DNA from 2 places in the Streptomyces sp. NPDC055400 genome. Region 1 is predicted to be linked to the other one. Evidence: riboswitches for the same ligand, from Rfam matches in the RefSeq annotation. Region 1 holds a riboswitch; the other holds the start of a gene.

The links. A riboswitch is a leader RNA that binds a small molecule or an ion and turns the genes downstream of it on or off. The one in region 1 is predicted to bind ZMP and ZTP.
Region 2: linked by a shared signal. The riboswitch ahead of ACWIGU_RS14960 (bifunctional 5,10-methylenetetrahydrofolate dehydrogenase/5,10-methenyltetrahydrofolate cyclohydrolase) and the one ahead of ACWIGU_RS21990 (glycine hydroxymethyltransferase) in region 1 are both predicted to bind ZMP and ZTP.

What each region holds. Positions count from the first base shown of each region.
Region 1 covers NZ_JBSHLM010000008.1:111,836-118,918, forward strand. The annotation lists gene trpS (tryptophan--tRNA ligase) at 37-1,050, opposite strand; gene ACWIGU_RS21975 (RNA polymerase sigma factor) at 1,244-1,891, shown strand; gene ACWIGU_RS21980 (hypothetical protein) at 1,884-2,744, shown strand; gene ACWIGU_RS21985 (hypothetical protein) at 2,883-3,632, shown strand; gene ACWIGU_RS21990 (glycine hydroxymethyltransferase) at 3,737-5,185, opposite strand; ZMP/ZTP riboswitch at 5,247-5,333, opposite strand; gene rocD (ornithine--oxo-acid transaminase) at 5,427-6,677, shown strand; gene ACWIGU_RS22000 (hypothetical protein) at 6,804-7,083, shown strand, end outside.
Region 2 covers NZ_JBSHLM010000005.1:173,984-181,066, forward strand. The annotation lists partial or broken gene ACWIGU_RS14950 (helix-turn-helix domain-containing protein) at 66-314, shown strand; gene ACWIGU_RS14955 (MmyB family transcriptional regulator) at 470-934, shown strand; ZMP/ZTP riboswitch at 921-1,011, shown strand; gene ACWIGU_RS14960 (bifunctional 5,10-methylenetetrahydrofolate dehydrogenase/5,10-methenyltetrahydrofolate cyclohydrolase) at 1,034-1,912, shown strand; gene ACWIGU_RS14965 (hypothetical protein) at 1,933-2,268, opposite strand; gene yczR (MocR-like transcription factor YczR) at 2,456-3,943, opposite strand; gene yczE (membrane protein YczE) at 4,046-4,852, shown strand; gene ACWIGU_RS14980 (tautomerase family protein) at 4,939-5,337, opposite strand; gene ACWIGU_RS14985 (LysR family transcriptional regulator) at 5,458-6,351, shown strand; gene ACWIGU_RS14990 (deoxyxylulose-5-phosphate synthase) at 6,396-6,749, shown strand; gene ACWIGU_RS14995 (TetR family transcriptional regulator C-terminal domain-containing protein) at 6,875-7,083, shown strand, end outside.

The DNA.
Region 1 (7,083 bases):
CGGGTGGCGGTCAGGCCGTTCAGGCGGGGCTGGGGCTCAGTGCTTCGCGGGCAGCAGCCCGACCTTGTCGTATGCCTGGGCGAGGGTTTCGGCGGCGACAGCGCGCGCCTTCTCCGCGCCCTTGGCCAGGATCGAGTCGAGCGTCTCCGGGTCGTCCAGGTACTCCTGGGTACGGGTCCGGAACGGTGTCACGAAGTCCACCATGACCTCTGCCAGGTCCGTCTTGAGCGCACCGTACATCTTGCCCTCGTAATTCTGCTCCAGTTCCGGGATACCTGTGCCGGTGAGGGTGGAGTAGATGGCGAGGAGGTTGCTGACGCCCGGCTTGCTCTCCGGGTCGAACCGGATCACGGTGTCGGTGTCGGTGACCGCGCTCTTGACCTTCTTGGCGGTGATCTTCGGCTCGTCGAGAAGGTTGACGAGCCCCTTCGGCGTCGACGCCGACTTGCTCATCTTGATCGACGGGTCCTGGAGGTCGTAGATCTTCGCCGTCTCCTTGAGGATGTACGGCGCCGGGACCGTGAAGGTCTCGCCGAAGCGGCCGTTGAAGCGCTCGGCGAGGTCGCGCGTCAGCTCGATGTGCTGACGCTGGTCCTCGCCTACGGGCACCTGGTCGGCCTGGTAGAGCAGGATGTCCGCGACCTGGAGGATCGGGTACGTGAAGAGGCCGACGGTCGCGCGGTCGGCGCCCTGCCTGGCGGACTTGTCCTTGAACTGCGTCATGCGGGAGGCCTCGCCGAAGCCCGTCAGACAGTTCATGACCCAGCCGAGCTGCGCGTGCTCGGGGACGTGGCTCTGCACGAACAGCGTGCAGCGGTCCGGGTCCAGGCCGGCGGCGAGGAGCTGCGCCGCGGCGAGCCGGGTGTTGGCCCGGAGCTCCTTCGGGTCCTGCGGCACGGTGATCGCGTGCAGGTCCACAACCATGTAGAACGCGTCGTGAGACTCCTGCAGCGCCACCCACTGGCGGACCGCGCCGAGGTAGTTGCCGAGGTGGAACGAGCCTGCGGTGGGCTGGATTCCGGAGAGCACGCGGGGACGATCAGAGGCCATGCTCCTCATTGTCTCAGGTGTCTCTCATTGGTTGGAGACAGGTGGGCGACGGGTGCACGACAAGTGCCGAAACCGTGTACGGAGAGCCATCGCCCACCCCGCCCGGCGTGTCGCCGGGATCTGGCCCCGAGATCTCCCTTCCGACCTGCCTGCGGAGCGAGTTCGGAAAAACCTGTGCGACGGGTGGGAACCGATGCGCGGGGTGCGGTGTATCAACGATGTGAGGACACAGGGGGAGGTCCTGGAGGGGGGCCGCGCCGTCGACGACGAGCGTGCGGTGATCGCTCGCGTGCGTGCCGGAGATGTGGAGGCGTACGCGGTGTTGGTGCGCGCCTTCACCGGGCTGGCGCTGCGGGCGGCCCGGGCCCTCGGGGCGGGCGCGGATGCGGAGGACGTGGTGCAGCAGGCCTTTTTCAAGGCCTACTGCGCCCTGGGACAGTTTCGGGACGACTCGTCGTTCAAGCCGTGGCTGCTCGCGATCGTCGCCAATGAGACGAGGAACACAGTGCGCTCGGCGGTGCGACAGCGTTCGGTCGTGGGGCGGGAAGCAACGTTGATAGAGGCCGAGCCGCGGATACCCGAGACCACGGATCCGGCGGTCGCGGCCGTCCACGACGAGCGGCGGACGGCATTGCTCGCCGCGCTCGAGGAGCTGAGCGAGGAGCATCGGCTGGTCGTCACGTACCGGTATCTGCTGGAGATGGACGAGGCGGAGACGGCCGAGGCGCTCGGCTGGCCGCGCGGCACAGTGAAGTCGAGGCTCAATCGCGCGCTGCGGAAGCTGAAGCGGATTCTTCCGGCCGAGCTGGACCCGCGGGAGGGAGGTGATGAGCATGAGTGAGCCGCGCCACGAGGACGACGGAAGCCACGGCCCCGGCAAGGACGGGCCCCGCGCGGGTCGTGGGCTGCCGGATGAGCTGCGGGCGCTGGGCAGGTCCCTGGACGGTCTGGGCCCCGGCGGCGAGTCGATGGCCGAGCGGGTACTGGCGCAGATACTCGCCGAGTCGGTTCCGGCGCCGGTGGCCGAGCCGGGGGCGGCCCCTGCCCGGGTGCGGCTGGCGCGCCGCTGGATACGGAAGCGGTGGCGGATGCTCACTGCGGGAATGTGCGGAGTGCTGACGGTGCTCGTGCTCACGCCTCCGGTGCGGGCCGCGGTCGCCGACTGGTTCGGCTTCGGCGGGGTGGAGGTCCGGTACGACCCCTCGGCCCTGCCGTCGTCCGGTGCTCACGTCCCCGGGTGCGGCACGTCGCTCTCGCTGGGTGAGGCCCGACGAGAAGCCGGATTCGAACCCCTGGTGCCGGACGAGCTGGGGATACCGGACGCCATCACGGTGACGCGGGAACCGAAATCGCGTTTCTTGATCACGCTGTGCTGGCGCGAGGACGGGCACACGATCCGACTCGACGAGTACCCGGCCCAGCTCGACATCGGGTACACGAAATCGGTGCGTACGCAGCCGCGCTGGGTCGACCTCGGCCCGGATACGGGGCTGTGGTTCGCCCAGCCCCATCTGCTCAGTTTCTGGATGCTCGACGGCAACGGCGACCGGTGGATCCGCTCGGAACGCACCGCGGGCCCGACGCTCCTGTGGACCCGTCGGCAGCAGGTGACACTCCGCCTGGAGGGAATCGAGTCCCAGCAGCGGGCGATGGAGATCGCACGGTCTGTACGGAAGCCGGACGCCGTCACCTGATGTCCGGGGGCTGAGCCGGCGGAGCTCCCGCACACCCGGGAACTCACGCGCCCAAGTTGGGAACCCGGTCGGGTCGAGCGGTGTACCAGAAGTGAATCGGCACGGACGGGCCGTGCCGGGACCAGCTGGGGGGAACGGATGCGAACAGTACGAAGGCCGGCGGCGCTGGCGGTGGCGCTGACGGCGGTACTCGCCGCGATGCTGCTGAGCGCGTCAGGGGCGTCGGCCGGCGGACCGACGAGCGTTCTGGTGGTGTCGCCCGAGAGCGGCCAGAGCGCGTCGCTCTACTTCAGTGACAAGAAGTACAGGCCGCTGGAAAGCCTCCTGGGCGAACCGGACCAGGGCCGACGGGAGGAGCCGCCCGGCTTGGGCATAGGCGCGGGACGTCAGCTCAATGTCACCTGGCTGGTGCACGACGTGCTGCCGTGGCGGGTCGACCAGGTCTATCCGGACTCGCCGGGCACGAAGGACGTCTGGATACACACAGCGACGCACGTGCCGGACTCCTACAACGGGTACTGGCACAAGGCGCAGAAGCCGGCAGAGCTGCGCGCGCTGCTGAAGGACCTCGGAGTCATGGGCGAGCGGTCCCGAAAGGGCGGGAGCCCGATCTTCCCGGCACCCTGGCAATCACCCGACCGGTCCAAGGAAGCGCTCGGTGGAGCTCCGGCAGCCGGCAGTCGCGATGCCGGGCAGTCCGCAGGCGCGCGGGCCTCAGCAGCCCGGGCGGGCGAGGGGACGGACTGGTGGTGGGCGATACCGGGGCTGGCGGCGGGTGCCGCGCTGGCTCTGGTGCTGCGGCCGCTGGCCGACAGGTTGCCGCGTCGTCGCCGGACGGGCGGGACCCCGCCGGACACCGGACCACGGCAGCAGCTGATCGACTCCTGAGAGTCGCTCTTCAGCTCTCACGGCTGCGAGTACGCACTGACCGGCCCGTCGGTGCGGCTGGTGACGGGCCGGTCAGGAGATCACAGAGCTAGAGGGGCAAGCGATCAGGTGAGGTCGACTTCCGGGTAGAGCGGGAAGCCGCTCAGCAGGTCGGATGCTCGCGTGGAGACCTCGTCGGAGACCTTCTCGTCCAGGATGTGCTGGGCCTTGGAAGGCGCGCCCTTGCTGGTGGTGCCCGGTTCGGCGGCGGTGAGCACGCGGTCGATGAGGCCGGCGACCTCGTCCATCTCCGTGGTGCCCAGGCCCCGAGTGGTCAGAGCGGGGGTGCCGATGCGGATGCCGGACGTGTACCAGGCCCCGTTGGGGTCGGAGGGGATGGAGTTGCGGTTGGTGACGATGCCGGAGTCGAGGAGCGCGTTCTCGGCCTGGCGGCCGGTGACCCCGTAGGAGGTGGCGACATCGATCAGGTTGAGGTGGTTGTCCGTGCCGCCCGTGACGAGGGTGGCGCCCCGGCGGGTCAGGCCCTCTGCGAGGGCGCGGGCGTTGTCGACGACGGACTGCGCGTACTCGCGGAACTCGGGGCGGCGAGCCTCGGCCAGGGCCACGGCCTTGGCGGCCATGACGTGGGGCAGCGGACCTCCGAGGACCATCGGGCAGCCGCGGTCGACCTGGTCTGTGAGCGAGTCGTCACAGAGCACCATGCCGCCCCGCGGGCCGCGCAGCGACTTGTGCGTCGTGGTGGTGACGATCTGGGCGTGCGGCACCGGGTCGAAGTCGCCGGTGAGGACCTTGCCGGCGACGAGGCCCGCGAAGTGCGCCATGTCGACCATGAGGGTCGCCCCGACCTCGTCGGCGATCTCGCGCATGATGCGGAAGTTCACGAGGCGGGGGTATGCGGAGTAGCCGGCGACGATGATCAGCGGCTTGAAGTCGCGGGCCATGGCGCGCAGGGCTTCGTAGTCGACGAGGCCGGTCTGCGGGTCGGTGCCATAGCTGCGCTGGTCGAACATCTTGCCGGAGATGTTGGGGCGGAAGCCGTGGGTGAGGTGGCCGCCGGCGTCCAGGGACATGCCGAGCATGCGCTGGTTGCCGAAGGCCTGACGGAGCTCGGCCCAGTCGGCGTCGGAGAGGTCGTTCACGTTGCGGACGCCGGCGAGCTCCAGGGCGGGGGCCTCGACGCGCTGGGCGAGGACGGCCCAGAAGGCGACGAGGTTGGCGTCGATACCGGAGTGCGGCTGGACATAGGCATGGCGGGCGCCGAAGAGCTCGCGGGCGTGTTCGGCAGCGAGGGCCTCGACGGTGTCGACGTTGCGGCAGCCGGCGTAGAAGCGGCGGCCGACGGTGCCCTCGGCGTACTTGTCGCTGAACCAGTTGCCCATCGCGAGGAGGGTGGCCGGGGAGGCGTAGTTCTCGCTGGCGATCAGCTTGAGCATCTCGCGCTGGTCGGCGATTTCCTGGCCGATGGCGTCGGCCACGCGGGGCTCCACCGCGCGGATCACGTCGAGGGCGCTGCGGAACGCTACGGATTCGGTGGAGAGGGTGGGCTCTGACATGACGGACCTCCGGACGGATGGGACCTCCGCTGCCCGAGCGAAGTCGAGAGCGGGAGGTTCACGGGTCGGCCCAGGCGCACGGCACACAGTTCGCAGGCCGCTCCCCGATGGTCGGTCCCATCCCAGCGCGCCAGTCACGGCCCTGCGGGCCACCCTACCGGGCGCGCCGGGAGGCGAGGTTTCCCGGTCCACGATGCGAGCGACGATAGGAAGGGGCCACAAGCTCACGTTTTCGCGTCATATGAGCCGTAAGAACGGAGATCCCGTGACTGCCGCGACTCCTCCGAATGCCGTAACGGAAACCTTCATCACCGCGTCCGAAGCGCACAGTGCGCACAACTACCATCCGCTGCCCGTCGTGGTCGCCACGGCGGAGGGGGCGTGGATGACGGATGTCGAGGGGCGCCGGTACCTCGACATGCTCGCCGGCTACTCGGCTCTCAACTTCGGCCATGGGAACCGGCGGCTCATCGAGGCCGCCAAGGCGCAGATGGAACGGGTGACGCTGACGTCCCGCGCCTTCTACCACGACCGGTTCGCCGAGTTCTGCACCCAGCTCGCGGAGCTGTGCGGCATGGACATGGTGCTGCCGATGAACACAGGGGCGGAGGCAGTGGAGACCGCCGTGAAGACGGCGAGAAAGTGGGGGTACCAGGTCAAGGGGGTGCTCGACGGCAGGGCGAAGATCGTCGTGGCGGGCAACAACTTCCACGGGCGCACCACGACCATCGTCAGCTTCTCCACGGACCAGGAGGCGCGCGCGGACTTCGGCCCCTATACGCCGGGCTTCGAGATCGTGCCGTACGGCGATCTGACGGCACTGCGCGGCGCCATCACCGAGAACACCGTCGCGGTGCTGCTCGAACCGATCCAGGGCGAGGCCGGTGTCCTCGTACCGCCGGCCGGATACCTGTCGGCGGTAAGGGAGTTGACCCGCGAGCGGAACGTGCTGTTCATCGCCGACGAGATCCAGTCGGGACTCGGGCGGACCGGGCGGACGTTCGCCTGTGAGCACGAGGGCGTGGTGCCCGACATGTACGTACTGGGCAAGGCGCTCGGCGGTGGGGTCGTGCCGGTGTCGGCGGTGGTGTCCAGCAGCGAGGTGCTCGGAGTGTTCAAGCCGGGCGAGCACGGGTCGACGTTCGGCGGGAATCCGCTGGCCTGTGCGGTGGCGCTCGAGGTCATCGCGATGCTGCGCACCGGGGAGTTCCAGCAGAGGGCGACGGAGCTGGGCGAGCATCTGCACGCGGAGCTCGGGCTGCTGGTGGGCACGGGCAAGGTGACGCAGGTGCGGGGACGCGGGCTGTGGGCGGGGGTCGACATCGATCCGTCGTACGGGACGGGGAGGGAGATCTCGGAGAAGCTGATGGACAAGGGCGTCCTGGTCAAGGACACCCATGGGAGCACGATCCGGATCGCTCCCCCTCTGGTGATCAGTAAGGAGGACCTGGACTGGGGGCTCGACCAGCTTCGGGCGGTCCTGGCGGTCTGACGGTGGTGCGCCTCCGGCAGGGTTCGCCTCGTGGTCCGGCCGTTCACGGGAGCGCCCTCGGAGGGTGGGCCGCCCGCGGGCCGGCTGGTGTGGGGCACCCTCTACAGTCGCTTTGTGCTTCTTGGAATGGTTTGCGCGCTCGGGGCTGCGGTCTGTTTCGGTACGGCTTCCGTGTTGCAGGCGATGGCCGCGCGGGCCGCGGAGCCGGGGTCGGGGTCCGGCGTCGACGCCGCATTGTTGCTGCGGGCGCTGCGGCAGTGGCGTTACGTCGCCGGGCTGGGACTCGACCTCCTCGGGTTCGTGTTGCAGGTCGTGGCGCTGCGGTCCATTCCGATCTATGCCGTCGGCGCGGCGCTCGCCGCGAGTCTGGCGGTGACGGCGGTGGTTGCCTCGCGGCTGCTGGATG
Region 2 (7,083 bases), on a different contig from region 1:
CCAGCACCCTGGTCAACGGCGGAACGCTCATCCTGGTACTGCGAGGGCCACGCATACTTGGGTCCATGGACGGCGTGAACGGCATCGGGGACACGGGCGCGGGCACCACCCTCACCACCGGCGGCTCGCAGCGCGGCCTCGGAGACTTTCTCCGCGCCCGCCGCGCGCGCGTCACACCGGAGCGCGCCGGGCTCTCCGGCGGCCGTCGCCGGCGGGTACGGGGACTGCGCCGCGAAGAGCTGGCACAGCTCGCCGGGATCAGCGTGGACTACTACGTACGCCTGGAACAGGGCCGCGCCACGCAGCCCTCCCCAGAGGTCGTCGACGCGCTCGCCGGAGCGCTCGGCCTCGACGCGGCGGAGCGCGGGCATCTCGCGACCCTGGCCGGTGCGCGGCAGGGCCCCGCGCCCGAGACCAGGGTCAGCCCGATGCCTTCCCGGCCTTCGCCACGAACCATCGCCTGGACGTGGTGGCGTGGAACGTCCTCGGCGCCGAGCTCATCGGCGGTCTGGGCAAGCCGGCCCGCCGCGACCGGAACAACGCGCGGTACCTCTTCCTCGACCCCGCTTCCCGCGTCGTCCACCCTGAGTGGGAGGACCGGGCGGCGGAGGCCGTGGGCCAGCTGCGGGTCTGGTCGGGGCGCTACCCCGACGACACGGAACTGGCCGCGCTCATCGCCGAACTCACCGCGCTCAGCCAGGAGTTCAGGCGTATCTGGGACAGCGGCGAGGTCGTGATGTGCGCGGCGGGGCGCAAGCTCCTGAGACACCCGGTGGCCGGGCTGCTCACGCTGGACTTCGAGACGCTGCACGTACCGGCAGTTCCCGGCGAGACGGGCCTGGTCGTGCATGTGTTCAGCGCCGAGGACGGCAGCGAGGAGGCCGCGGCTCTCGCGCGGCTGACCGAAGCCGTTACAGTGGCCCACAGGCCGTGACTGGCGCTGGGGTGGAGAACCACCGGGGAGCGGCCTGACCAAAGGGTCGATGTATGCCGTGCGCCTGGGCGAGTGGTCAATGACGCCTGGGAGGCGACCATGTCCCCGACACGGACAACCCACCTCATGGACGGCACCGGTCCCGCCCGGCGCCTCGTCGAGGAGTCCGCGGGCAAGGCGGCGGAGCTGGTGAGGCGTACGGGCTCGGCGCCCTGCCTCGCGACCGTGCTGGTGGGCGAGGATCCCGCCTCCGTCACCTACGTACGTATGAAGCAGGCCCGCTGCGCCAAGGCCGGTATCGAGTCGCGGCGCGTCCAGCTCCCCGCCACCACGACGACCGCGGAGCTGGTCGCCACCCTGCGCGAACTGTCACAGGACGCGTCGGTCCACGGAATCCTGCTCCAGCACCCCGTGGGCCCGCACATCGACGAACGCGCGGCCTTCGAGGCCATCGCTCCGGAGAAGGACGTCGACGGCGTCACCATGAGCTCGTTCGGCGCGATGGCCTTCGGGCTGCCCGGGTTCGTCTCCTGCACACCCGGCGGAATCATGCGGCTCCTCGACGAGTACGACGTCGGTCTCGCGGGCCGGCACGCGGTCGTCGTGGGCCGGAGCGCGATCCTCGGCAAGCCGGCCGGGATGCTGCTGCTCGCCCGGGACGCCACGGTGACGTACTGCCACTCGCGGACTGCCGACCTCAGCACGTTCGTGCGGGAGGCGGACATCGTGGTGGCGGCGGTGGGCCGGCCCCGGCTCATCCGCGGCGAGGACATCAAGCCTGGCGCGGTCGTCATCGACGCCGGCTACAACGCGGGCAACGTCGGTGACGTGGACTTCGACACCGCGGCCGAGCGGGCCCGCCTGATCACTCCCGTTCCCGGCGGGGTGGGCCCCATGACCATCGCCGTCCTCCTGGCGCAGACGGTCACCGCCGCATACCGCCAGCTCGGCGCGGACCCCGGCCGCGCGCTCGCCTGAGGGGACGGCGGTCCGGGGCCCTACGCGGTGGCGACGTCGAGGAGTCCGGCGGCCGCCACCGCGAGTGCGGCGCGCGGCAGCGGCTCGCACTCCAGCGGTGCGCACACCTCGAAGCCGATGTGCCGTACCGCCGTCTCACCGGAAGGCAGCATCTGGAGATACTCGGGCCCGTCGGGTTCCTCGCGGCCCAGGAGGAATGCGACGGTCAGCAGCGTTCCGGCGGCGACCCCCGGGGATCCGGCCTGCGGTTCACGGGCGATCAGGGTGAACTCTCCCTCGTACGGGCCTGGCGGCGGCTCGGCCAGAAGCCACTGAGCGAACTCGGCGGCCCGCGCCGCGCCTTCACCCAGTGGCACGCGCCCGAGGAAGTACGCCCCGAACCACCAGCCGCCGTCCGTATCTGTGCCGAGGGCCGATCCACAGCTCCTCGACGGGCCGGCCCGGATAGTGGGTCCCGCGCCATGCGAGGCGGAAGAGGGGACCGGTTCCGGGACGGGGGCGATCCGCGTACGGCATCGAGTGATCTCCTTCGGGCACTGGCGCTCAGACCACCCAGTGCGGTCGGCGCGCGGCTGATGCCGAGGGGAGGCCGGCGGCGAGCGCGGTCGCCATGCGGTGGACGGCCTCGCGCAGGGTGTCCGCCGAGGTCGTGTACGGGATGCGCATCCGCTGCTCGAAGATGCCTGGGTCGGTGGCGAAGTGGGCGCCGCTCTCGATCCGGACGCCGTTGTCGAGGGCCCGCTCGGACAGCGCGGAGGCGACGGGTTCGCCCAGGTCGACCCAGAACGACAGCCCGCCGGGCGGCAGTTGCCAGGTCCAGTGCGGCAGGTGCTCGCCCAGCGCGGCGGCCAACGCCGCGCGCTGTAGCCGTAGTTGCTCAAGGCGGGGCGGCAGAAGCTCGTCCGACCGGTCCAGGAGGGTGAGGGCCAGGAGTTGGTCGACGACCGATCCGCCCATGTCGGTGGCCACGCGCTGGCCCGCGAGTTCGGTGACGAGCGGTGCGGGCGCGCGCAGCCAGCCGATACGCAGGCCACCCCAATGGGTCTTGCTCATCGAGCCGATGGCGATGACCTGGCCGGCGCCACCCTTCGCGGCGTGGGAGGCGAAGGGAGGCGGGGCGGGCACGTCGAGCGCGAGGTCGGCCAGCGTCTCGTCGATGACCAGCCATGTCCCGGAGCGCTCCGCCGCCCGCAGGACGCGCGCCCGCTCCTGCTCGGGCATGAGGCAGCCGGTCGGATTGTGGAAGTCGGGGACCAGGTAGGCCATTTGGGGCACGGCCTGGCGAAGGGTCGATTCGGTGATCTCGATGTCCCAGCCGGTGTCGGTCACGGGGACGGACACGGTGCGCAGCCGGGCTCGGCGCAGGGCGTCAAGGGCGTTGGGGTAGGACGGGTTCTCGACCATGACCCGGTCACCGGGGCTGCTCAGGAGTCCCAGGACGAGTGTCAGCGCGTGCTGCGCGCCGGACGTCACAAGGATCTGTTCGGGCAGGGTGGCGAGACCGCGTCGGGTGTAGCGCTCGGCGATGGCGGCGCGCAGGTCGGGCAGGCCGTAGGGGTGGTAGCCGGGGGTGTGCGCCTGCTCGGCCAGTTGCGGGGTGATGTGCGCGAGGGCGTCGACGAGTGCCTGCCGGGGCAGCCCGGGCGAGGCTCTGGCCAGGTCGATCGCGGTGTCCGGGGGGCCGAGGAGGCGTGTGATGCCACTGGGGGTGCGGCCTTCGGGCAGGGCGGTCCACGTGCCCGATCCCTGGCGGCTGTGCGCGTAGCCGCTCTCGCGCAGCAGGTCGTACACGGCGGTGACGGTGGTTCTGCTGGTGGCGAGGGCTGCGGCCAGTTCGCGCTCTGCGGGGAGCTTGACGTGCAGCGCGATGCGTCCGTCGAGGATGAGCGTGCTGATCGCCTGGGCGAGGTGGCGGTAGGCGGGTCTCGTGCCCGAGATGTCAGGAAGCATCGCGGCGAGCCGGCGGCTGCCCAGGGTCCGGTCCGCGCGGCCCACCCTGTCCACGGGCAGGAAGGCGTTCGCGTCAGTCAAACCATTCTCCCCAGATTGGCCATGTTATGCGGGCCAATGACTCTACAGAGTTGCCGCAATGGCCTTGAAGGCATACGACACCCAGGGCGGAGACAGGCACACATGCGGCACGACACGGGTATGACGGGCCACCTCGAGAAGGCGGCACCTCAGAGCAACGACATCGGCGCAGCGACCTCGCCTCCGGGGCCCGGCGAGATCCCGACGACCGCACCCCGGACGCCCGGTGGCGGCGCCCGCACCACTCCCCCACTCACCTACGTACGCTTCGGGGAACGCCCGCTCCGCCGCCTGCCGCAGTTGTTCACCGGCCTCGCCCTGTACGGATTCAGCATGGCCGTCATGGTGCGCTCCGCGCTGGGGCTGAGCCCTTGGAGCGTCCTCAACGAGGGGCTGGAGAAGCACACTTCGCTGACCTTCGGCACACTCACCGCCGTCGTGGGTGTGTCCGTCCTGCTGCTGTGGATCCCCCTGCGGCAGCGGCCGACGTTCGGCACCGCCGCCAACATCGTCGTCATCGCCTTCTCGTCCGACCTCGGGCTCACGCTCGTCCCCGGAGGCCTGGCACTCCCCGAGCGCGTCGGGCTCCTCCTCGCCGGGATATCCGCCAACGCCCTGTCCGTCGCCGTCTACGTAGGCGCACGGTTCGGTCCGGGGCCCCGGGACGGGCTGATGACCGGAGCGTCCGCCCTGACCGGGCGTTCCATCCGCGTGGTCCGCACGTGCATCGAGATCGCCGTGCTCGCATCGGGGTGGCTGCTCGGCGGCGGCGTGGGCCTCGGCACCGTGCTGTACGCCCTGACCGTCGGCCCCATCACGCAGTTCTTCCTGCCCCGGTTCGCCTACACGAGCCCGACCAGGACCGCACGCACGGGCCCGTCTGTCACCGGCTCCCGCAGGTCTTCGTAGAGTCTGTGCGTCATATCTGCCCAAGCATCTGCTCGACCGGGCCCGGTACGGCGAGTTCGACACGTGAGCGCGGGCCGTTCTTGCGTCTATCGCCGGGCGCCCTGCCGGCGGTAGAAGTCGAACTGGGTCACGCCGTCGTAGCCGTAGCTCTCGGGGTGCAGTTCGTGCAGCGCCACCCCGCAACGGGCAAGCGGGCCCAGGGTCTTGGTCATCAGCTCACCCGCCTCAGCGATGAACGCGGCCTTCTCCGCGGCGCTGTTCGTGCCGACGGTGACGGTGGCCTCGACATGGGCGTCGAGGCCATCGGTCAGCGGCCTGCCGTCCACGTAGTAGCGCTCGGCCGGAACCAGGTCGACGTGCACGATGGTCCGCGCGCCGGACTTGCGCAGTGCCGACACCGCCAGGCCGGTCAGGCCCTCGGCGAGGGTGCGCCGGACGCCGGCGGGGAGCGCGGGGTCGGTGACGGTGACACGGATGAAAGGCATGGCTTCTCCTGAGCAGGTGGGAGGAGTGTGTCCGCCGGAGCCGGCGGCACGGACCAAGACTCACCCGACCTGGCACCATTGATCCAACGCATACGTGTCATAGGTATATGAGGCCCCCGCATGACCGTGAACCTTTCCCAGTTGAGGGCGTTCCTCGCCGTCGTCGACGCGGGGGGCTTCAGCGCGGCGGCGGCCGAACTCGGGCTGAGCCAGTCGGCGGTGTCGCACGCGGTCGCGTCCCTGGAACGCGAGTTGACCGCTCCGCTGCTGGTGCGTGCCGTCCCGGTGCGGACCACGGCGCTCGGCGAGCGGGTCGTGCCGCACGCCCGGACCGCCGTGGCGGCGGCGCGGTCCGTGGAGCAACTCGCGTCGGACGCCGCCGCGATGACGGGCACGGTACGGCTCGCCGCCACACCGACGGTCTGCCAGGGTCTGATTCCCGGCCTGCTGCGGCACTGGGGCGAGGGCCAGCCCCATATCACGGTCCGCGTCTTCGAGGGGGACAGCTCCGAGATCGCCGCCTGGCTGGAGAACGGGACGGCCGATGCCGCCATCCTGATCGACCCTCCCCCGGGCCGGGGCATCCAGCTCGCCGCGGACAGCTACCGGGCCGTGCTGCCCCTGGACCATCCCCTCGCCGGCGAGCCGGTCGTCGACATCCGCGACCTGGAGGACGATCCGTTCCTGATCTCGCCCAACGGCTGCGAGGACCGCATCCGGACGATCCACCGTCTCGCCGGGCTGAGGTTCACACCCACGCACCGTGTACGGGATCTGGCGACCCTGATCAGCATGGTGCAGGCCGGTATCGGCGTGACCGTCCTGTCGGAGGTGTCCCGCTCCCTGATCCCGCCCGACCTGGCGCTGCTGCCGGTGCACCCTCAGACCTCGCGCCGCCTCGTACTGACCGGACCCCGCGCCCGCCCCTGGCATCCGGCCATCCGCACCCTGGCGGAGTCCGCCCTGGAGCATCTCGCCTCTTCCGGTGCCACGCCGGTCGCACACGCGGGCTGAAGAATTCCGTCGAAGCCACGGACGGTGCTGATAACTGTGGCCGCATGACCCATGGGAAGACTTCATACGTGTGCCTGCCCTGCCGGGTCTCGTACAAGCAGGCCTACGACCGGGGCAGGGAGCGGATCTGTCCGCGCTGTGCTGAGCCGATGATCCATGCGGGGTCGGCGTTCGCCGCGCCGCGCCGCCGGGACACGGCCGCGTGGCGGGCGCTCACGGTCCTGCTGAACGCGGGCGTGGGCTTCCACAAGAGCTGCTGCGGCGGCCCGGGGTTCCGGCCCCGCAGTCCGCGTGAGGTGCGCGAGCGCCTCGCGTACGCCGAGCGGTCCGGTGAGCCCGTCGCCCGCGCGCTCACGCGGTATGACGTGCCGTGGATCGGCGGGCCCGGTCGGCGTTGACGGGTGCCGTCGTGTCGAGCGGCGTGGGCGCAGAGCGCGACGGCCGCCGCGCCGGGGGTGATCCGGTGACCCCCTGACCGGCCACGGGCTTGCTTATTGGTCACACACTCAATAATATCCCGGGTATGCCGTCACGCGTCCAGCACAAGCGAATTCGGAAGACGCCGGCCGCCCGACGTGCGGAGATCGTCGACGCGGCCGCCGCGGTAGCCCTCGCCGAAGGGCTCGAGTGCGTCACTCTGCGGCGGATGGGCGAGGAGCTCGGCGTCCGCCCCGGGCTGATCAGCCACTACTTCCCCGCGGCGGACGACCTCGTGGCGGAGGCCTTCGGCAG